Regions from separate parts of the Pantoea sp. BRR-3P genome, predicted to be linked through region 1. Evidence: predicted binding sites of a transcription regulator. Region 1 holds the regulator's gene; each other region holds the start of a gene.

Evidence for each region. The regulator PurR, encoded in region 1, represses purine synthesis genes. The targets are predictions, from matches to a motif close to CANGCAAACGTTTGCNTG.
Region 2: a site for PurR is predicted at 2,658-2,675, ahead of gcvT (glycine cleavage system aminomethyltransferase GcvT). Genes of this name have one in related genera too.
Region 3: a site for PurR is predicted at 1,661-1,678, ahead of purH (bifunctional phosphoribosylaminoimidazolecarboxamide formyltransferase/IMP cyclohydrolase). Genes of this name have one in related genera too.
Region 4: a site for PurR is predicted at 1,534-1,551, ahead of AAGR08_RS16810 (nucleoside-specific channel-forming protein Tsx). Genes of this name have one in related genera too.

What each region holds. Positions count from the first base shown of each region.
Region 1 is NZ_CP155066.1:2,228,104-2,233,040, reverse strand. Features, by position in the region: gene punC (purine nucleoside transporter PunC) at 1-528, opposite strand, end outside; gene punR (DNA-binding transcriptional activator PunR) at 639-1,550, shown strand; gene purR (HTH-type transcriptional repressor PurR) at 1,547-2,572, opposite strand; gene AAGR08_RS10290 (YnhF family membrane protein) at 2,847-2,936, shown strand; gene AAGR08_RS10285 (C40 family peptidase) at 2,997-3,788, opposite strand; gene AAGR08_RS10280 (Grx4 family monothiol glutaredoxin) at 4,153-4,488, shown strand; gene rnt (ribonuclease T) at 4,523-4,937, opposite strand, start outside.
Region 2 is NZ_CP155066.1:598,564-603,500, forward strand. Features, by position in the region: gene ubiH (2-octaprenyl-6-methoxyphenyl hydroxylase) at 1-1,084, shown strand, start outside; gene ubiI (FAD-dependent 2-octaprenylphenol hydroxylase) at 1,105-2,307, shown strand; gene gcvT (glycine cleavage system aminomethyltransferase GcvT) at 2,730-3,827, shown strand; gene gcvH (glycine cleavage system protein GcvH) at 3,851-4,237, shown strand; gene gcvP (aminomethyl-transferring glycine dehydrogenase) at 4,338-4,937, shown strand, end outside.
Region 3 is NZ_CP155066.1:3,780,854-3,785,790, forward strand. Features, by position in the region: rRNA gene AAGR08_RS17485 (16S ribosomal RNA) at 1-1,185, opposite strand, end outside; gene purH (bifunctional phosphoribosylaminoimidazolecarboxamide formyltransferase/IMP cyclohydrolase) at 1,816-3,405, shown strand; gene purD (phosphoribosylamine--glycine ligase) at 3,424-4,704, shown strand; gene AAGR08_RS17500 (DUF1481 domain-containing protein) at 4,749-4,937, opposite strand, start outside.
Region 4 is NZ_CP155066.1:3,616,465-3,621,401, reverse strand. Features, by position in the region: gene yjdN (VOC family metalloprotein YjdN) at 1-302, shown strand, start outside; gene AAGR08_RS16810 (nucleoside-specific channel-forming protein Tsx) at 430-1,296, opposite strand; gene AAGR08_RS16805 (ATP-binding protein) at 1,610-2,968, opposite strand; gene AAGR08_RS16800 (response regulator transcription factor) at 2,965-3,624, opposite strand; gene AAGR08_RS16795 (helix-turn-helix domain-containing protein) at 3,789-4,157, shown strand; gene AAGR08_RS16790 (LysR family transcriptional regulator) at 4,346-4,937, shown strand, end outside.

The DNA.
Region 1 (4,937 bases):
GCCAACCAGCAATACCACCGCGACAAACGTGAGGGTGATAAAAATGCTGCGCCAGTGGAAGTGACTGATTAGCCAGGCTCCCAGCAGCGGAGCGAGCGCCGGTGACAAGGCGACCAGCGGCATAATCGTGGCAAAAACTTTATGAGCCTGTGCTTTTGGATAGCGATCAACGACTAATGCCTGCCAGCTCACCGCTGCAGCACATACCCCAATCGCCTGCACAAAACGTAACGCCAGCATCAGGCGTACATCGGTCACCCAAAGCATACCAAGACAGCCAAGTGCAAAGATGGCTAAGCCCGCCAGCAGAATAGGTTTACGACCGTAGCGATCTGACAGCGGTCCCCAAAAGACCTGCGCACAAGCAAAGCCGGCAAGGAACAGACTCAGGCTGGCACTGATGGTGCCCGGTGCAGTGGCAAAATCACGTTGCATATCGCCAAAGGCGGGTAAATACATATCCGTGGCAAGAAAGCCGAGCATGCTGAGCACGGCAAGGTAGGGCATAAATGCTTTAGACGACAACATGTTATTTCTCTTATGGGCAGGTTGAACGCGGGGGAGTGTAAAAGGATGCAACACGCTTTGTGAAACGCTAATATTTGCACAGTGCTGTTAAATTTTTTGAAGGTGAATTCATGTGGTCAGAATACGCGCTTGAAGTGGTAGATGCCGTAGCGCGAACCGGCAGCTTCAGCGCCGCGGCGCAGGAGTTGCACCGTGTGCCTTCTGCCATCAGCTATACCGTACGCCAACTGGAAACCTGGCTGGCGGTACCGCTCTTTGAGCGCCAGCATCGGGAAGTGGTAATGACACCGGCAGGTGAGCATTTTGTGCGTGAAGGACGATCTGTTATCAAAAAAATGCTCGCCACCCGCAGGCAGTGCCAGCAGCTGGCCAATGGCTGGCGCGGTGAGTTGAGCATCGCCATTGACTGTATTGTAAAACCGCAGCGTACGCGGCAATTAGTGAAGGACTTCTATCGCCATTTCCCGGACATGGAGTTGATCATCAGTTATGAAGTGTTTAATGGCGTCTGGGACGCGTTAGCTGATGGACGCGTTGATGTCGCGATTGGCGCCACTCAGGCAATTCCGGTTGGGGGACGTTTTGCTTTTCAGGATATGGGGGCGCTTAACTGGCGCTGTGTCGTGAGTCCTCATCATCCTTTAGTCAGTAGCGTTGAACTGGATGATGAAACTCTGCGGGCATGGCCTTCGCTGGTGCTAGAAGATACCTCGCGAGCGTTGCCGCGCCGCATGACATGGACGCTCGATAATCAGCGGCGCCTGGTGGTGCCAGAATGGGAAACCGGGCTCGACTGCTTGCAGGCAGGATTGTGCGTTGGGATGGTGCCGGGCCATTTAGCTCGACCGCTGCTGGATAACCACGCGTTGGTGGAGCTGCAATTGCCGCAGGCCTTTCCAGACAGCCCCTGCTGCGTTAGCTGGTCAGAACAGCGCGCGTCGCCGGCGCTGGATTGGCTATTAGCCTATCTCGGGGATGCCGAAACGCTGAACCACGAATGGCTCAGCGAAGTGACACACTAGCGACGATAGTCGCGGAATGGCCCGTCTGCCACGGAGCGGCGCTCAATCAGCGTGGGTTGAACCTCAATGGTTTGTGGCTCTTCACGCTTGCTGGTGATGCGATCGAGCAGCATCTCCAAAGCTTTTTCACCTAATTCGGCTTTAGGCTGATGCACGGTGGTCAGGGCGGGCGTGAAATAACGCGCGTTGCGCACGTTATCATAGCCAATCACTGAGATATCCTGCGGCACGCGCAAACCCATTTCATCTGCTGCGCAAATTGCGCCCATCGCCATAATGTCACCACCGCAGAACACGGCGGTGGGGCGCTGTTTCTGATTAAGGATTTGCTGCATCGCCTGATAACCCGATTCCGGTTCAAAGTCGCCCTGAACGATCCATTCCGGGCGCACAGTGATGCCCGCTTCATTCATCGCCTGAAGGAAACCGGCATGGCGTCCGCCGCCGGTATTGCGCTCCAATTGCCCCGGAATTGCGCCAATGTCGCGGTGACCACGTTCAATCAGATATCGCCCAGCGAGATAGCCACCCTGGAATGCATTATCCTGCACGGTATCGGTAAAATCGCCGCGCGAAGCGCCCCAATCCATAACAACCATCGGGATATTGCGATTTTCTTCAAGCATTTGCAGCAAATCATCGGGGTATTCTGAACACATCACGAGCAATCCATCGACACGCTTCTGCGCCATCATGGAGAGATAAGCGCGCTGCTTTTGTAAGTCGTTATGCGCGTTACCCAGAATCAACGTATAGCCGCGATCGAAGCAGTGATTTTCTACCGCTTCAATAATTTCGGCAAAATAGGGCGCTTCACTGGAGGTCGCCAGCAGGCCCAACGTTTTGGTGTGATTGACTTTCAGGCTACGCGCCACGGCGCTTGGCGAGTAGTGCAATGCTTTGATCGCTTCCCATACGGCGTTACGCGTCTCTTCTGCTACGAAACGCGTTTTGTTGATGACATGCGAAACCGTGGTGGTCGAAACACCCGCGCGTTTTGCCACATCTTTAATTGTTGCCATGAAAATGGTACTCCTGGGCTTATCGCAACTTACTGATAAGTATATTGTTAAACGTTTGCGTCTGCTAATGCTTTTATCGCCCAAAATAAGGGGCAAAACGGTGTGGTTTAGCAGACAAAATCACTTTATCGCGCTGTAAACACAGCCTGCACAAAATGTGTTGCGCAACGAAAGGCGGCGATTCTAGCAAGCCCGGGCGGATAACACGAGATTTTTGCCCATCGCTGTGCGAAAATCGCTTTAACCCTAAGAAATGTGTGACTAAGGAGGAGTAATGAGTACGGATTTGAAGCTGGCGCTAATGACAACCGTTGGTGCTCTGTTAATGATTATTGCCTTTAGCTTTACTGCAATCATGCATTAATAAAAAAAGCCGGAGCAGCTCAATGCAGCGTCCGGCTTTTTTCTGCGCGTTGCGCAACAACTAACGAATGGTTTTCGGCGTCATCATACGACGCGCCCCAACATAGTGTTTCTGCCAGTAATCCTCACCCAACGCGCTAATCTGAATATCTTTGCCGGTACGCGGCGACTGAATGAATTTGCCATTTCCGAGATACACGCCAACATGATCGGCAGTACCACGATTATTGATGCGGAAGAACACCAAATCACCTTTTTCCAGCATTTCACGCTTAATTGGTGCAGCATCGCGCAGGTGATACATCTCATTGGCGGTGCGCGGGAACTTGAACTTCACCAAATCTTTATAGGCGTACCACACCAGGCCGCTGCAGTCGAAGCCGGTATGCGGGGAGGTGCCGCCCCATTGATAAGGTTTGCCGAGCTGGCCCATTAATTTTGTCATCGCAGTTTCACGCGCCTTTTGATAACGCTGGCGATGCGCCTTGCTCATTTTGATGCCGGTGAGCGGCAATGCTTCATCATCAACGTCGACGTCTGCGGCTTTTTTTATCTGTCGTTGATGACCATATTTCTTCGTCGTGGGTTTTAGCAGGGATTTTTTGCGGCTGGTTTTAGTCAGTGCGATTTCTGGCTTTGCCTGTTTTTTAATTTTGAGTTTTTGGACGGCAGGCAGCCGCGATTTTTTCGTAGTGGTTTTCACCGGACGTCGTTTGCGGCGCTCGTCTTCACGTGCGCTCTTTTTCTCTGCTTTTTGCGAGCTGGCATTAACCGGCGCATGCGGAGACGCAGAGGCCACGTTAAAGAACAGTTGGGCAAAAGCCAGTATGAAAAGCGTAATCAGTAAACGCATAATCCGGTTTTAGGTTCAGCAGGCTGGAAACAAACAGACTGCGGCAGAGTGAGAGTAATCTGATCAAACGATCAGCGCCGAGGCAATTCTAATCCACTTTTTTTGCAAAAGGTAAGGCCTTTTTCCATTAAACTGTTACCAGATTGATTCTGTCGCAAAAATGAACTAATTCAGCTGGTTAACGCAGCGAAACTATTGCTAATTATTAATTTAGTCATGCCTAATAATGATATGAAAATGTTATTTGTGGCGGCCCAACTTAACAAACATGGCGATTACCCGACGCTAACGTAAAATCCCGTTTTCAGTACGGGAGCGAAATCGCTACAATAAACAAACACGAAGTGAAGCTTTAAGGAAGGCAATAATGAGTACTGTTGAAAAAATTCAGCGTCAGATCGCAGAAAACCCGATCCTGCTGTACATGAAAGGTTCGCCAAAGCTGCCAAGCTGCGGTTTCTCGGCGCAAGCCGTGCAGGCGCTTTCTGCGTGTGGTGAGCGTTTCGCCTACGTGGACATTCTGCAGAACCCGGATATCCGCGCTGAAATGCCTAAGTACGCTAACTGGCCAACCTTCCCGCAATTGTGGGTAGATGGTGAACTGGTTGGCGGCTGCGACATTATCGTTGAGATGTTCCAGCGCGGCGAACTTCAGCCCCTGCTGAAAGAAACCGCAGAGAAGTATAAAGAAGCGGAATAATGAAGGAGGCCGACAACGATGTCGGCCTTTTCTTTTACTCTTCGGACGATGCGTCTTCCTTCGGCGCTTCATCAAAAGCCAGCGGCCAGCCGCCAAGGCGCTTCCAGCGGTTCACCAGTTCGCAGAACAGCGTTGCGGTTTGCTCGGTGTCATACAGTGCCGAGTGCGCCTGAGTGCTATCAAAATCCATTCCTGCCGCTTTACAGGCTTTCGCCAACACCGTTTGCCCGAACACTAAACCGCTTAACGCGGCCGTATCAAAAGTGGCAAAAGGGTGAAAGGGATTGCGCTTCAGGCTGGCACGCTCGGCGGCTGCCATCACGAAGTTGAGATCGAAAGTGGCGTTATGCGCCACGATAATGGCGCGATTGCAGCCGCTGTCTTTTGTGCCTTTGCGCACCATTTTGAAAATGGCATGCAGGGCTTCGTATTCACTTACGGCGCCGCGC
Region 2 (4,937 bases), 1.6 Mb from region 1:
TGAGCGTAGCCAACCCGATAGCCGTGCGCATCCGGGCTTCGATGGCCGTGCCATTGCATTGGCGGCTGGCACTTGCCAGCAATTAGCCGATATCGACCTATGGCGTTCACTGGCAGATTGCGCTACTCCTATCACCGATATCCACGTCTCCGATCGCGGTCATACCGGCTTCGTCTCGCTCAAAGCGGACGATCATCAATTGCCTGCGCTCGGTCAGGTGGTGGAGCTTTTTGATGTTGGGCAGCGCCTTTTTCAGCGTCTGAAAACGGCTCCCGGCGTTACGCTACGCTGTCCGGATCACGTCACTTCTGTGACACGCACGCCGGATAGCGTACAGGTTACGCTCAGCAGCGGCGAACAGCTGGATGGCGCATTATTAGTAGCCGCCGATGGCTCGCGTTCACCTTTGGGCGCCTCCTGCGGCATCACCTGGCAGCGCGATGATTATCAACAGTTGGCCGTTATCGCCAATGTTGCAACGCAATTGCCGCACCAGGGCCGCGCCTTCGAACGTTTTACCGAACATGGCCCGCTGGCGTTGCTGCCGATGTCCGGCAACCGTATGTCGCTGGTGTGGTGTCACCCGATTGCTGCGCAAGCAACCATTAAGCAATGGGACGAGGCGACTTTCCTGCAAGCGCTCCAGCGTGCGTTTGGCTGGCGATTGGGGCGTTTCACCCACGCTGGGCAACGCGAACATTATCCCCTGGCGCTGCAAACCGCCGAACGTCAGGTAACGCATCGGCTGGCGCTGGTGGGCAATGCGGCGCAGACGCTGCACCCGATCGCCGGACAAGGTTTCAATCTTGGCCTGCGCGATGTGATGTCACTGGCAGAGACGTTAGCAGGGGCGTGGCGTCAGCAGCACGATCCCGGCAGTTTTGCCGTATTGCAGCACTTTGCCGCGCGGCGTCAGCCCGATCGTGCCGCCACAATTGGCGTTACCGACGGTTTAGTCCGACTGTTTGCTAACCGCTATGCGCCGTTAGTAGCAGGACGAAATCTTGGGCTGGTGGCAATGGACCATCTGCCTTGGCTGCGAAACCCACTTGCCGCGCGCACGCTCGGCTGGGTGAAGCGTTAAGCACGAACTAAGGGGCAGCAATGCAAACTTTTGATGTGGCAATCGCCGGTGGCGGCATGGTGGGGTTGGCCGTCGCCTGCGGATTACAAGGTAGCGGCTTACGCGTTGCCGTGCTGGAAAAGGCACCTGAGCCACAATTTGATCCGGCGGCTAACGCGTCGATTCGCGTTTCTGCCATCAATGCTGCCAGCGAACGTCTGCTGCAAAAGCTTGACGTGTGGTCAAGCATTCTGGCCCTGCGTGCCAGCGCCTATCACGGTATGGAAGTGTGGGATCAGGACAGCTTCGGCTCGATCAGCTTTGATGATGAACAGCAGGGGCTATCGCATCTCGGCCATATTATCGAAAACGAAGTGATTCATAGCGCTTTGTGGCAGCGTGCCAGCAACAGCAGCGATATCACGCTGTTTGCACCCGCGCAGTTGCAGCAGGTGGCCTTTGGCGATAACGAAGCCTTCATTACGTTGCAAGATGGCAGCATGATGAGCGCACGTTTGCTGGTTGCCGCTGACGGCGCAAATTCCTGGCTGCGTGATAAAGCCGATATCCCGCTCACCTTCTGGGATTATGAGCATCATGCATTAGTGGCCAATATCCGCACCGACATGCCACATGATGCCATCGCGCGTCAGGTGTTTCATGGCGATGGCATTCTGGCGTTCCTGCCGATGCAGGATCCGCACCTGTGTTCAATTGTGTGGTCGCTCTCGCCGCAGGAAGCTAAGCGCCTGCAATCCATGCCGCAAGCGCTGTTTAACCAACAGCTGTCGGTGGCGTTTGATATGCGCCTGGGCCTGTGCCAGGTCGAGAGTGAGCGCAGAACCTTCCCACTGACGGCACGTTATGCACGTAACTTCGCCGCGCACCGCTTGGCATTGGTGGGTGATGCAGCACACACCATTCATCCGCTGGCTGGACAGGGTGTGAATCTCGGCTTTATGGATGCCGCAGAATTGATTGGTGAGATCCGTCGACTGCATCAGGAAGGTAAAGATATTGGGCAGCATCTCTATTTGCGCCGCTATGAGCGCAGCCGCAAGCACAGTGCCGCGATGATGTTGGCGGGGATGCAAGGTTTCCGCGAGCTGTTTGCCGGCACGCATCCGGCGAAAAAACTGCTGCGTGATGTCGGTCTGAAGCTGGCCGATACTTTACCGGGCGTTAAACCCATGATGCTTAAACAGGCAATGGGGCTGAACGACTTGCCCAGCTGGATCCGCTAATTCACCTTGCTGACGGCGCCCAATTGGGCGCCGTTTTTGTCTATTGCACCGTAAAGATGCGCCGCTGCACCGCGATCGCGCCTCGTTTGATTTATTCTAATTTTACCCCTTTATTCGCATTAGTTTTTCTCATGCTACATCAGTGCTGCTGCCATGCTCATCCTTAAGTTTGTGGTCCTGATTCACTCAGTTTGCTGCATGAAAGTAATTTAGTCGTATTTTGTGCGAGGCTAATCACAATAATGCAGTGATTTATGCTGTTCTGTGTTCGATGAGGTGTTGAAAGGTGCTAGGGTTTCACCCTCGTTTTGCTTATGGTTAATTGCCGCATTCGGTGATAACTTCAGCACAAAGAGAACGTTTGCGTCAGCCTGATAAGGCGACGCAGGCGCGTCACACTTACTTGTTTTCACAGGATGGTTATGACTCAGCAAACGCCTCTATTCGAACAGCATCAGGCATGCGGTGCCCGCATGGTGGACTTCCACGGTTGGATGATGCCGCTGCATTACGGCTCGCAAATGGATGAGCATCACGCGGTGCGCAACGATGCCGGCATGTTTGATGTTTCCCACATGACCATCGTCGATCTGCGCGGTGCACGTACCCGCGAGTTTCTGCGCTATCTATTGGCAAATGATGTCGCCAAATTGACTCAGCCCGGCAAAGCGCTTTACACCGGCATGTTGAATGCCTCGGCTGGCGTCATCGATGATTTGATTGTTTACTTTATGAGCGAAGATTTCTTCCGTCTGGTGGTTAACTCCGCCACGCGTGAGAAAGATTTGGCGTGGATTAAACAGCATGCGCAGCCGTTTGGCGTGGAATTGACTGAGCGTGACGATCTGGCGCTGATTGCGGTGCAAGGTCCGAATGCGCAGCAGAAAGCGCAAACGCTGTTTAGCGCCGCTCAGCGAGACGCCGTGACCGGCATGAAGCCGTTCTTCGGCGTACAAGCGGAAAACCTGTTCATCGCAACGACCGGTTACACCGGCGAAGCAGGCTACGAGATTGCCATGCCTGCCACTGAAGCCGCTGCTTTTTGGCAGCAGCTGTTGGCCGCAGGTGTTAAACCGGCGGGTTTAGGCGCGCGTGACACGCTGCGCCTGGAAGCGGGCATGAATCTGTATGGTCAGGAGATGGATGAAGGCGTTTCGCCGTTGGCTGCTAACATGGGCTGGACCATCAGCTGGGAGCCCGCCGATCGTGATTTTATTGGTCGTGATGCCCTGCAAGCGCAGCGCGAAAAAGGCACCGAAAAGTTGGTTGGTTTAGTGATGACCGAAAAAGGGGTGCTGCGTAACGGTCTCACTGTGCGCTTCACCGATGAACAAGGCCAGCCGCAGCAGGGTATTATCACCAGTGGTTCCTTCTCGCCAACGCTGGGTTGCAGCATTGCGCTGGCACGTGTGCCGGCGGGAATTGGCGAGCAGGCGATTGTGGAAATCCGTAATCGTGAAATGCCAGTAAAAGTCACTAAACCGATTTTTGTTCGCGCCGGTAAGCCGGTCGCCCAGTAATTTTTTTTCAGGAGAAATGGCCAATGAGCAATGTGCCAAGTGAATTGAAATACCGCGATAGCCACGAATGGGTCCGTAAAGAAGCTGACGGCACCTTCACGGTAGGTATCACCGAACACGCACAGGAACTGCTGGGCGATATGGTGTTTGTCGATCTGCCAGACGTCGGCGTCTCCTTCGCGGCCGGTGATGACTGCGCGGTCGCGGAGTCGGTGAAAGCCGCTTCTGACATCTATGCACCCTTAAGTGGTGAAATCGTTGCGGTGAATGATCAGCTAGGCGATTCGCCGGAACTGGTTAACAGCGCGCCGTACGCCGAGGGTTGGCTGTTCCGCATCAAAGCCAGCGACGAATCAGAGCTCGACTCCATGCTGGATGCCGATGCCTACAAAGCCGCGATTGACGAGTAACCGGTAGTGGCAGAAGGTGACGCACAGCGGCGCCTTCTTTTTTTATCTGCCTGACTTAACGCCATTTTTGTAACCCAGCCCGATTCAGGATTTACTGCAAATGACCCAGACTCTCAGCCAGCTCGAACATAACGGTGCTTTCATTGAGCGCCACATCGGTCCTACGCCGGAACAACAGGCCTTAATGCTGGAAGCGATTGGTGCCCGTTCGCTCTCATCATTGATCAGTTCTATTGTGCCTGCCGATATCCAGCTGCCAGGCCCGCCTGCAGTGGGCGATGCCGCGACCGAGCAGCAAGCGCTGGCAGAGCTGAAAGCCATTGCCAGTCAGAACCACCGCTACAAATCCTGGATCGGCATGGGCTACAGCGCGGTGATCACGCCGCCGGTTATCCTGCGCAATATGCTGGAAAATCCGGGCTGGTACACCGCGTATACGCCGTATCAGCCAGAAGTGTCGCAGGGCCGCCTGGAAGCGCTGCTGAACTTCCAAACCTTGACGCTGGATCTGACCGGTCTGGACATCGCGTCCGCCTCGTTGCTGGACGAAGCCACCGCCGCCGCAGAAGCCATGGCGATGGCTAAGCGCGTCAGCAAATTGAAAAACGCGACAAAATTCTTCATCGCCAATGACATTCATCCACAAACGCTGGATGTGGTGCGTACTCGCGCCGAGACCTTTGGTTTCGAATTGATTATT
Region 3 (4,937 bases), 1.6 Mb from region 1:
CCCACCTTCCTCCAGTTTATCACTGGCAGTCTCCTTTGAGTTCCCGGCATTACCCGCTGGCAACAAAGGATAAGGGTTGCGCTCGTTGCGGGACTTAACCCAACATTTCACAACACGAGCTGACGACAGCCATGCAGCACCTGTCTCACGGTTCCCGAAGGCACCAAGGCATCTCTGCCAAGTTCCGTGGATGTCAAGAGTAGGTAAGGTTCTTCGCGTTGCATCGAATTAAACCACATGCTCCACCGCTTGTGCGGGCCCCCGTCAATTCATTTGAGTTTTAACCTTGCGGCCGTACTCCCCAGGCGGTCGACTTAACGCGTTAGCTCCGGAAGCCACTCCTCAAGGGAACAACCTCCAAGTCGACATCGTTTACGGCGTGGACTACCAGGGTATCTAATCCTGTTTGCTCCCCACGCTTTCGCACCTGAGCGTCAGTCTTTGTCCAGGGGGCCGCCTTCGCCACCGGTATTCCTCCAGATCTCTACGCATTTCACCGCTACACCTGGAATTCTACCCCCCTCTACAAGACTCTAGCCTGCCAGTTTCGAATGCAGTTCCCAGGTTAAGCCCGGGGATTTCACATCCGACTTGACAGACCGCCTGCGTGCGCTTTACGCCCAGTAATTCCGATTAACGCTTGCACCCTCCGTATTACCGCGGCTGCTGGCACGGAGTTAGCCGGTGCTTCTTCTGCGGGTAACGTCAATCGGTGAGGTTATTAACCTCACCGCCTTCCTCCCCGCTGAAAGTACTTTACAACCCGAAGGCCTTCTTCATACACGCGGCATGGCTGCATCAGGCTTGCGCCCATTGTGCAATATTCCCCACTGCTGCCTCCCGTAGGAGTCTGGACCGTGTCTCAGTTCCAGTGTGGCTGGTCATCCTCTCAGACCAGCTAGGGATCGTCGCCTAGGTGAGCCATTACCCCACCTACTAGCTAATCCCATCTGGGCACATCCGATGGTGTGAGGCCCGAAGGTCCCCCACTTTGGTCTTGCGACGTTATGCGGTATTAGCTACCGTTTCCAGTAGTTATCCCCCTCCATCGGGCAGTTTCCCAGACATTACTCACCCGTCCGCCACTCGTCACCCGAGAGCAAGCTCTCTGTGCTACCGTCCGACTTGCATGTGTTAGGCCTGCCGCCAGCGTTCAATCTGAGCCATGATCAAACTCTTCAATTTAAGTTTGATTTGCTGCAACACGTGCAGCGATGCTCATCTGTAAAACGTCATAATGAATTTCATTATGTGTTCACTCGTGAGGCTTTGATATTTTGTTGCGTCCGGAGACGCTGATATCAATCCTGCGAGTGCCCACACAGATTGTCTGATAAATTGTTAAAGAGCGTTGCGAGCAGCGGGTTAACCGCCTGTCGCGAGGTGGCGTATATTACGCTTTCCCTCTTCAGAGTCAAACACTTTTTTCAGCGTTTTCATCCGGCGGAAGTTCTTATCGAATCTTCCTCACCAACACCACATTTCGTAAACCGTTGTGCCGTGTTGATGGATGCGCATTATAGGGAGTTGTTCTCAGTGCGCAACCGCTAAATTCAACAAAAACAACCGTTCGCTGCATTCCACAGCAAAACCCCGCCTTATACGCAGTTACACACACAGTTATCCACACTCCGTCGTGCAAATGAATTTAAGCGAGCATCACGCAAACGTTTTCGCTACAATGCCGGGCGACGTCAAGGATGCCCCTTTTGGGGCGTTACATGAGGCAAGTGTTGCCTTCTATATAGAAGAAAGACACTAAGCTTGATGTAACGCTCTTTTTTACGCGAAACAAAGCCAAGGGATAAAACCACCATGCAACAACGTCGTCCTGTACGCCGCGCTCTGCTCAGTGTCTCTGATAAAGCCGGTATCCTCGAATTTGCTCAGGCACTCTCCAGTCGTGGTGTTGAGCTGCTCTCCACAGGCGGCACTGCACGTCTGCTGGCAGATGCGGGCCTGCCCGTCACCGAAGTTTCTGACTACACCGGTTTTCCGGAAATGATGGATGGACGCGTCAAAACGCTGCACCCAAAAGTGCACGGCGGCATTTTGGGTCGTCGCGGTCAGGATGATGCGATCATGGCCGAGCACGCCATTAACCCGATCGACATGGTGGTGGTAAACCTTTATCCCTTCGCACAAACCGTTGCCAAACCTGATTGCTCACTGGCTGACGCGGTTGAGAACATCGATATCGGTGGCCCAACCATGGTTCGATCCGCAGCCAAGAACCACAAAGACGTGGCGATTGTGGTGAAGAGCGGCGATTACGAGGCGATTATTGCCGAGCTGGATGCCAACGAAAACTCACTCACGCTGGAAACGCGCTTCGATCTGGCCATTAAAGCCTTCGAACACACTGCCGCCTACGACAGCATGATTGCCAACTACTTCGGCAGCCTGGTGCCGGCTTATCACAGCAACAGCAAAGAACCGGCCGGCCGTTTCCCGCGCACGCTGAACCTCAACTTCATTAAGAAACAGGATATGCGTTACGGCGAGAACAGCCATCAGGATGCTGCCTTCTATATAGAAGAGAATGTGGCTGAAGCATCTGTTGCCACCGCGCAGCAGGTTCAGGGCAAAGCGCTCTCTTACAACAATATCGCCGATACCGATGCCGCACTTGAATGCGTGAAAGAGTTCGAGGAAGCCGCTTGTGTCATCGTCAAGCACGCTAACCCATGCGGTGTCGCGGTGGGCGGGTCGATTCTTGAAGCTTACGAGCGTGCCTACAAAACTGACCCGACTTCCGCTTTCGGCGGCATCATCGCCTTTAACCGCGAGCTGGACGAAGCCACCGCGCAGGCCATCATCAGCCGTCAGTTTGTGGAAGTGATCATCGCCCCCTCCGCCAGCGAGGCCGCATTGAAAGTCACCGCCGCCAAACAGAACGTGCGCGTTCTGGTATGTGGTCAGTGGCAAGGCCGCGTTGCGGCGCTGGATTTCAAACGCGTTAATGGCGGCGTGCTGGTGCAGGATCGCGATCTGGGCATGGTTGATGCCAGCCAGCTGCGCGTGGTCAGCAAGCGCCAGCCAACTGAGCAGGAACTGCGTGATGCGCTGTTCTGCTGGAAAGTGGCGAAGTTCGTAAAATCCAACGCCATCGTCTATGCGCGCGACAATATGACTATCGGCATTGGCGCCGGTCAGATGAGCCGTGTTTACTCCGCTAAAATCGCCGGTATTAAAGCGGGTGACGAAGGCCTGGAAGTGAAAGGTTCGGCGATGGCGTCTGACGCTTTCTTCCCGTTCCGCGACGGTATCGACGCCGCAGCGGCTGTCGGCATTAGCTGCGTGATTCAGCCGGGTGGTTCAATCCGTGATGATGAAGTGATTGCCGCCGCTGATGAGCACGGCATCGCGATGATCTTCACCGATATGCGTCATTTCCGCCATTAATTGTTGGGAGCAGTACAGATGAAAATTTTAGTGATTGGTAATGGCGGACGTGAACACGCATTGGCGTGGAAAGCAGCGCAGTCGCCGCTGGCGGAAACCGTGTTTGTCGCACCAGGCAATGCTGGCACCGCACTTGAACCCGCTCTGCAAAACGTGGCCATCAGCGCCACCGATGTTCCCGCACTGCTGGCCTTTGCACAGCAGGAAAAGATCGACCTCACTATCGTTGGCCCAGAAGCGCCGCTGGTGATTGGCGTAGTTGATGCGTTCCGTGCTGCAGGCCTGAAGATCTTTGGCCCAACGCAGGCCGCTGCGCAGCTGGAAGGCTCAAAAGCCTTCACTAAAGATTTCCTGGCACGTCAGCAGATTCCAACCGCTGAATACCAAAACTTCACCGACGTGGAACCTGCGCTGGCCTATCTGCGTGAGAAAGGCGCACCGATCGTGATCAAAGCTGACGGATTGGCCGCCGGTAAAGGCGTTATCGTCGCGATGGAGTTGGCTGAAGCAGAAGCGGCTGTGCAAGATATGCTGGCCGGCAATGCGTTCGGCGATGCCGGTCACCGCATCGTAATTGAAGAGTTCCTGGATGGCGAAGAAGCCAGCTTTATCGTGATGGTTGACGGCAACAATGTGCTGCCGATGGCTACCAGTCAGGATCACAAGCGCGTCGGCGATGGTGATACCGGCCCTAACACCGGTGGCATGGGAGCTTATTCCCCGGCACCTGTGGTGACCGATGAGATCCACCAGCGCGTGATGGATCAGATCATCTGGCCAACCGTTAACGGCATGAAAGCCGAAGGTAACATCTATACCGGCTTTCTGTATGCCGGTTTGATGATCGATAAAGCCGGTCAGCCCAAAGTGATCGAGTTCAACTGCCGCTTCGGCGATCCAGAAACCCAACCGATCATGCTGCGCCTGCAGTCGGATCTGGTTGCGCTGTGCCTGGCGGCTACCGACGGCAAACTGGATCAGCAAACCTCGAAGTGGGATCCGCGTCCTGCGCTGGGCGTGGTATTAGCGGCGGGCGGTTATCCGGGAGATTATACGACTGGCGATCAGATTCACGGTTTGCCGCTGGAAGAAGTACCGGATGGCAAAGTCTTCCATGCAGGAACCACGATGAAAGACGATCTGGTAGTCACCAACGGCGGTCGCGTCTTATGCGTCACCGCGCTGGGTGAAGATGTTGCTGCCGCGCAGAAGAACGCTTATGCGCTAGCGCAGCACATCTCATGGGATGGCAGCTTCTGCCGCCGCGATATCGGCTACCGCGCGATTAACCGTAAGTAAGCATTCATAGGGGCGCTGCTTGTGCCCCTTCTCTGTGCGACTCGTCAGAAGTCACTCTCTTTCGGCTGCCAGCTGCATTCGTCGTCCGACGTTACGCGCAGCAGCTGCACGCCTTCCGGCGCTTCCAGCCATGACACCATCAATGGCGCAGACTGGCTCTGCTGCTGGCGACCTAGCGTATACAGCGTGTCGCGATCAAAGGGCGCATTCACCAGCTTGTCATCGCACTCACG
Region 4 (4,937 bases), 1.4 Mb from region 1:
AGGATGAAGGTTGCACTTCAGGCGTGAGCTTTTCACCCGAGCAGATTATGCATGCGCATGTGCGTATCGGGCAGGGCGAAATAATGATGAGTGATGGCGCACCGCAGGCGGAATATGCCGGTTTCTCGGTGAGTTTATCCACGCCGGATGAAGCGCAAGGGAAGCGTTGGTTTGATGCGCTGTCGGCGGGCGGTAACGTCACCAAAAGCTGGGCTCCAACGTTCTGGGCCAACGGTTTTGGGATGTTTACCGATAAATTCGGCGTGCCGTGGATGGTGAATGCGTATAAGCCACAGGTTTGAGTGGGATGGTGCGCGCTGGCCCTCACCCTAACCCTCTCCCACAAGTGGGCGAGGGAACCGATCGAGCCTAATTACTCCCTCTCCCGCGAGCGGGAGAGGGCTGGGGTGAGGGGAAACCCTCAACACCTTAGAAGTTGTAACCCACCACCAGGTAGTAACCCCAGCCGGTTGATTTCACTTCAAACGGGCCGTTGCCGAAGTTCAGCTCCTGGCCGTCAGCCCACTGGCCGCCGTTGTGGAAGTAACGCGCCACGGTAGAAACGTGCCAGTGATCGTAGTTCAGCGACAGAATGTGGCTGGAAGCGATGGAGTTGCTGGTGCGTGAACGATCGGACTCATCACGCAGATCGGAACCCCAGTCAAAGTTGGTAAAGCCGATGTAGCTCAGCTTGCCGCCCCACAGATCGGTAATCGGCACAAAGTATTTCACCTTGAAGCGATAACCATCCCAGCTGTTCTCGTTTGCCGCACCGTAGTTTTCCCACTGGTATTTGGCGTAGACGTTGAGCGACAGGCCGATATCGCTGTGCGTATCGATGTCGGTGCCAAGACCCATGTACCAGGTGTTCTGGCGGTTATCGCTATTGCGACCCATGTCATAGATATAGTTGTTGGCGAAATACCACTCTTTGAACGGACCAAATGAGAGATCGGTGCCGGTCAGTTTATCAATCGAAAAACGGGGCTCAATTTCCATGAACATCGGTGAACCGTGGTCAAACACGCCATTGGCGTTGCTATTGCCCACGCCGAAGAAGTTGGTCAGATCGAGGTAACCGTAGAAATCGAACCAATCCTTTTTGGTGAAGGCTTCGTATTCGAGGTACACGTCATTATTAAACTGGGGTCCAAAACGGGTATGCGTGCTGCCCACCACGTTAACGCTTTGATGCCACCAATCGGAAAGATACTGCGGATCGCTTTCTGCCGCTTGTGCTGCGCCAGTCAAGCTAGTGGCCAATAAGGCGCCTGCTATCAACGAGTTATATTTCATTATTTTAACCACATGCTTGTGATCGCCGGTCTTGTGCCGCGATCGGGTGAAGTCGATCCCAGGGATGGGCAGTGTGTTGTTGGATCCGGTCTCAAGCGCCAGATTTTCAAGCCCGCGTAATGTGCCTGTAACAGAGGCATAGAAAATAGATTTTGATCACGTTTGTCAAAAAGTGTTGCATTTCGATTCACTGAAAATGTGATCATTATCACAAATAAGCCGTGCGGCGAACGGAACCCCGCAACCGTTTACGTTGTCGCGTTCGTCTGAGAAATGGATTTTGTAGGGTGCGCATTCATGCGCACCAGGGGAATCAGGGGAGGGTAACGCGCACCTGCAGCCCGGCAATCTGGCCCTGCGCATCACGTCGATTCGACAGCGCAACCTGCATCTGATGTTTCTGCGCCACGCTGCGCACGATCGACAGGCCCAGCCCGCTGCCTTGCGCCTGCGCATCAGGCGAACGGGTAAAGCGGTCAAAAGCGCGTTCGATAAAGGATTCCGCCATACCTGGCCCGTTGTCCACAATATCCACCACGGTATGATTCCCCACCCGATGCAGCAGCACATCCACCAAACTGCCTTCCGGCGTATGCAGCATCGCGTTACCGATCAGGTTATCGAACAGGCTACGTAAATCAGAGCGACTGGCGTGCAGGCGATAGTGCGCTGTGCCGTTGAAGCCGATATCAATACCGCGTTTGTCGGCCACCACCATCAGCTGCTCAATGCTCTCTTTCAGCAGACTGTCCAACTCGATGGCTTCCACCGTGGCAACCACCGATTGATCTTCCTGGCGCGAAATGTTCAGCAGCTGCGTGACCAAATGACGCGTCCGGGTGACGCCCGCTTCCAGCTGATCGAACTGGCGACTGGCTTCTCCCGGCTGAATGTGTTGTCGCAGATTTTCCAGCTGCAAGGTCACGGCGGTCACCGGCGTGCGCAGCTCGTGGGCGGCATCCTCAAGGAACTGGCGCTGAGACGACCATGCCGTGCGCAGCTTATCCAGCAACGAGTTGTAAGCCGCCACCAGCGGCAGCACTTCATCCGGCAAGCCATCAGGAGATAGCGTATGCGGATGCAGCGTTTCCTGGGCGGCGATTTGACGCGATGCAACGCGTAAATCACGCGTGATGGCGCGTACCACCAGCCAGATGACGAGCAGCGAAAGCGGCATCATTAATACCAACGGAATGATGGCGGAGAGCGCCCGCTTCAGCATGATGCTTTTCATGTAGCCGATGTTGTGCAGCACCTGGATATTGCCAATTTCGCTGCCCAATTCGCCGGGACGCGTATAGACGCGCCATTCGCAGTCATCGCCACAATCACCCACTTTCAGGTCGTGCCAGCCATTTTTGCTTTGCAAGGGGGCATGCAGATCGGGCCACGAGCTGGCACGCAGCCGGTTATTGGTGTCCCACAGCTGGACAATGTAGGTGCTTTTCAGCTTTTCGGTATTCATCACCATCGGCATCAAGGCGGGCATACGCTGGCTGCTGGACCAGGCATCGGCGATCTTAGCAAGCTGATCGTCCTTCATGGTGCCCATCATGTCGCCGTAGCAGTGATAGAAATACCAGGTGACGCCGCCGATCATCGCCAGGTGCAGAATCACCAGCGTGGCGAGCAGTTTGTTACGCAGTGAGCGCATAAAGGTGAAAGGTTTCATATTGCCGGTACTCGCCAGCCGAGTCCGCGCACGTTGCGGATCACTTCGTTATCCAGCTTACGGCGCATGCCGTGAATTAATACATCAACGGCGTTGCTGCTCACTTCTTCGCCCCAGCCATAAATACGGTTCTCTAACTGCTCGCGCGACAGGATGGCGCCCGGGCGCTCCAGAAGCGCGTAGAGCAGGGCATATTCGCGCGCGGTAAGCTGCTCGCGCTGGCCTTTGTAGAGGACTTCACGCGTCATGATATCAATCTGCACGTCGCCGCTGCCCAGCAGGGAATCCGCCGCACCGTGGCGACGTCGGGTAATGGCGCGCATGCGCGCCAGCACTTCTTGCAGATCAAAGGGTTTCAGCAAATAGTCATCCGCACCGCTATCCAGCCCCTGAATACGTTGCTGCACGGTATCGCGTGCGGTAAGCACCAGCACGGGCGTCATGTCACCGCGCGTGCGCGCACGGCGCAGCACCTGCAGGCCATCTTCACGCGGCAAGCCCAAATCCAATAACACGCAGGTATAGCCGCCTTCGGCCCAGGCATTGCTGGCAAACACGCCATCACGCACCCAATCCACCGACCAACCTGCCGCTTCCAGCGCTTGCTGCAGGTTGGCGCCAATCATTTCGTCATCTTCTACCAGCAGCACACGCATGATGTTCTCCAACTTAACTGAGCGCAGTTTACCGTTGTTTTCTTAGCGCAGAATTACCCTGTTTTTTGCCTTGCTAATTCTGCGCTAATTTTCCGCTAATTAAGGGATAAATTTAACGCGCTACAGTAGCTGCACTGGACATATCGTCAAAGCAGGAGAATCCCATGAATCAGCGCGAATTTATCCGTAGTTTGCTGGACTGGATAGAAAATAATTTAGGACACGATTTGCATCTGGATGAAGTAGCACGCCGCTCGGGATACTCCCGCTGGCATCTGCAACGTCTGTTTCGTCAGCACACCGGGTTTTCTCTGGCAGAGTACATTCGCCAGCGCCGGCTGACTGAGTCAGCACTCACGCTTATCAACAGTGACGAAGCAATTTTGCAGGTGGCGATGAGCTACGGTTTTGATACGCAGCAGGCTTATACCCGTACATTTAAAAATTATTTCCTTGTGACGCCAGGCCAGCTGCGCCGTCAGCGCCGCGTTGAGCCGGATCGGCTGCTGTTCCCACTGGCGATGGCGAGTTGAAATACTTATTCCGATATTTCTCAGAGCACGCTTCGTAGCGGCGCAATTCATTGCGCAATATCTGGATGGGCAATCAGGCGCCATTGATACGTGCGATAAATCGCGCCGCTACGAAATGTGCGGCGATGGACTTATTATTGGTTTAGCTTTTAATCTACGGTTCTCACTTATCTAGCCCACCAGAGAACATGGATAACAGCGACAATCTCACCGCCATGATGCTGTTTGCACGCGTAGTGGAACGGCAAAGCTTTAGTGAAGCCGCTCGTACTTTAGGCGTCTCCAAATCTCACGTCAGCCGTGAAGTGGCCCGGCTGGAAGTGCGGCTCGGTATCAAGCTGCTGCAGCGCACCACGCGTAAAGTGGTGCTGACGGAGCTCGGCCAGGCTTACTATCCGTTTTGTACGCGTATGCTGGCAGAAATGCATCGCGCCGATGCGTTTGTGCAGCAGGTGCATCAATTACCGGCGGGCAACGTGCGCTTGCAAGCACCGATCACCTATGGCTGCCAATGCGTGGTGCCGACGCTCAATGACTTTATTCGTCGTCATATTCATATCAATGTCGATCTTGACCTCACCACCCTTGATGATCCGCAACCCAGTGCCGATGTGGCGATCGTGATTCGCGCGCGCGCGCCTGATGCGGCCAATTTTCGAGAACTCAGCAGCATCGATTGGGGCTTGTACGCCACGCCGGATTATCTGGCGGCGCACGCAGCTATCGACCATCCCGAACGTCTGATGCGCCACGATCTGTTGCTGTTTCACGGACCGGCGC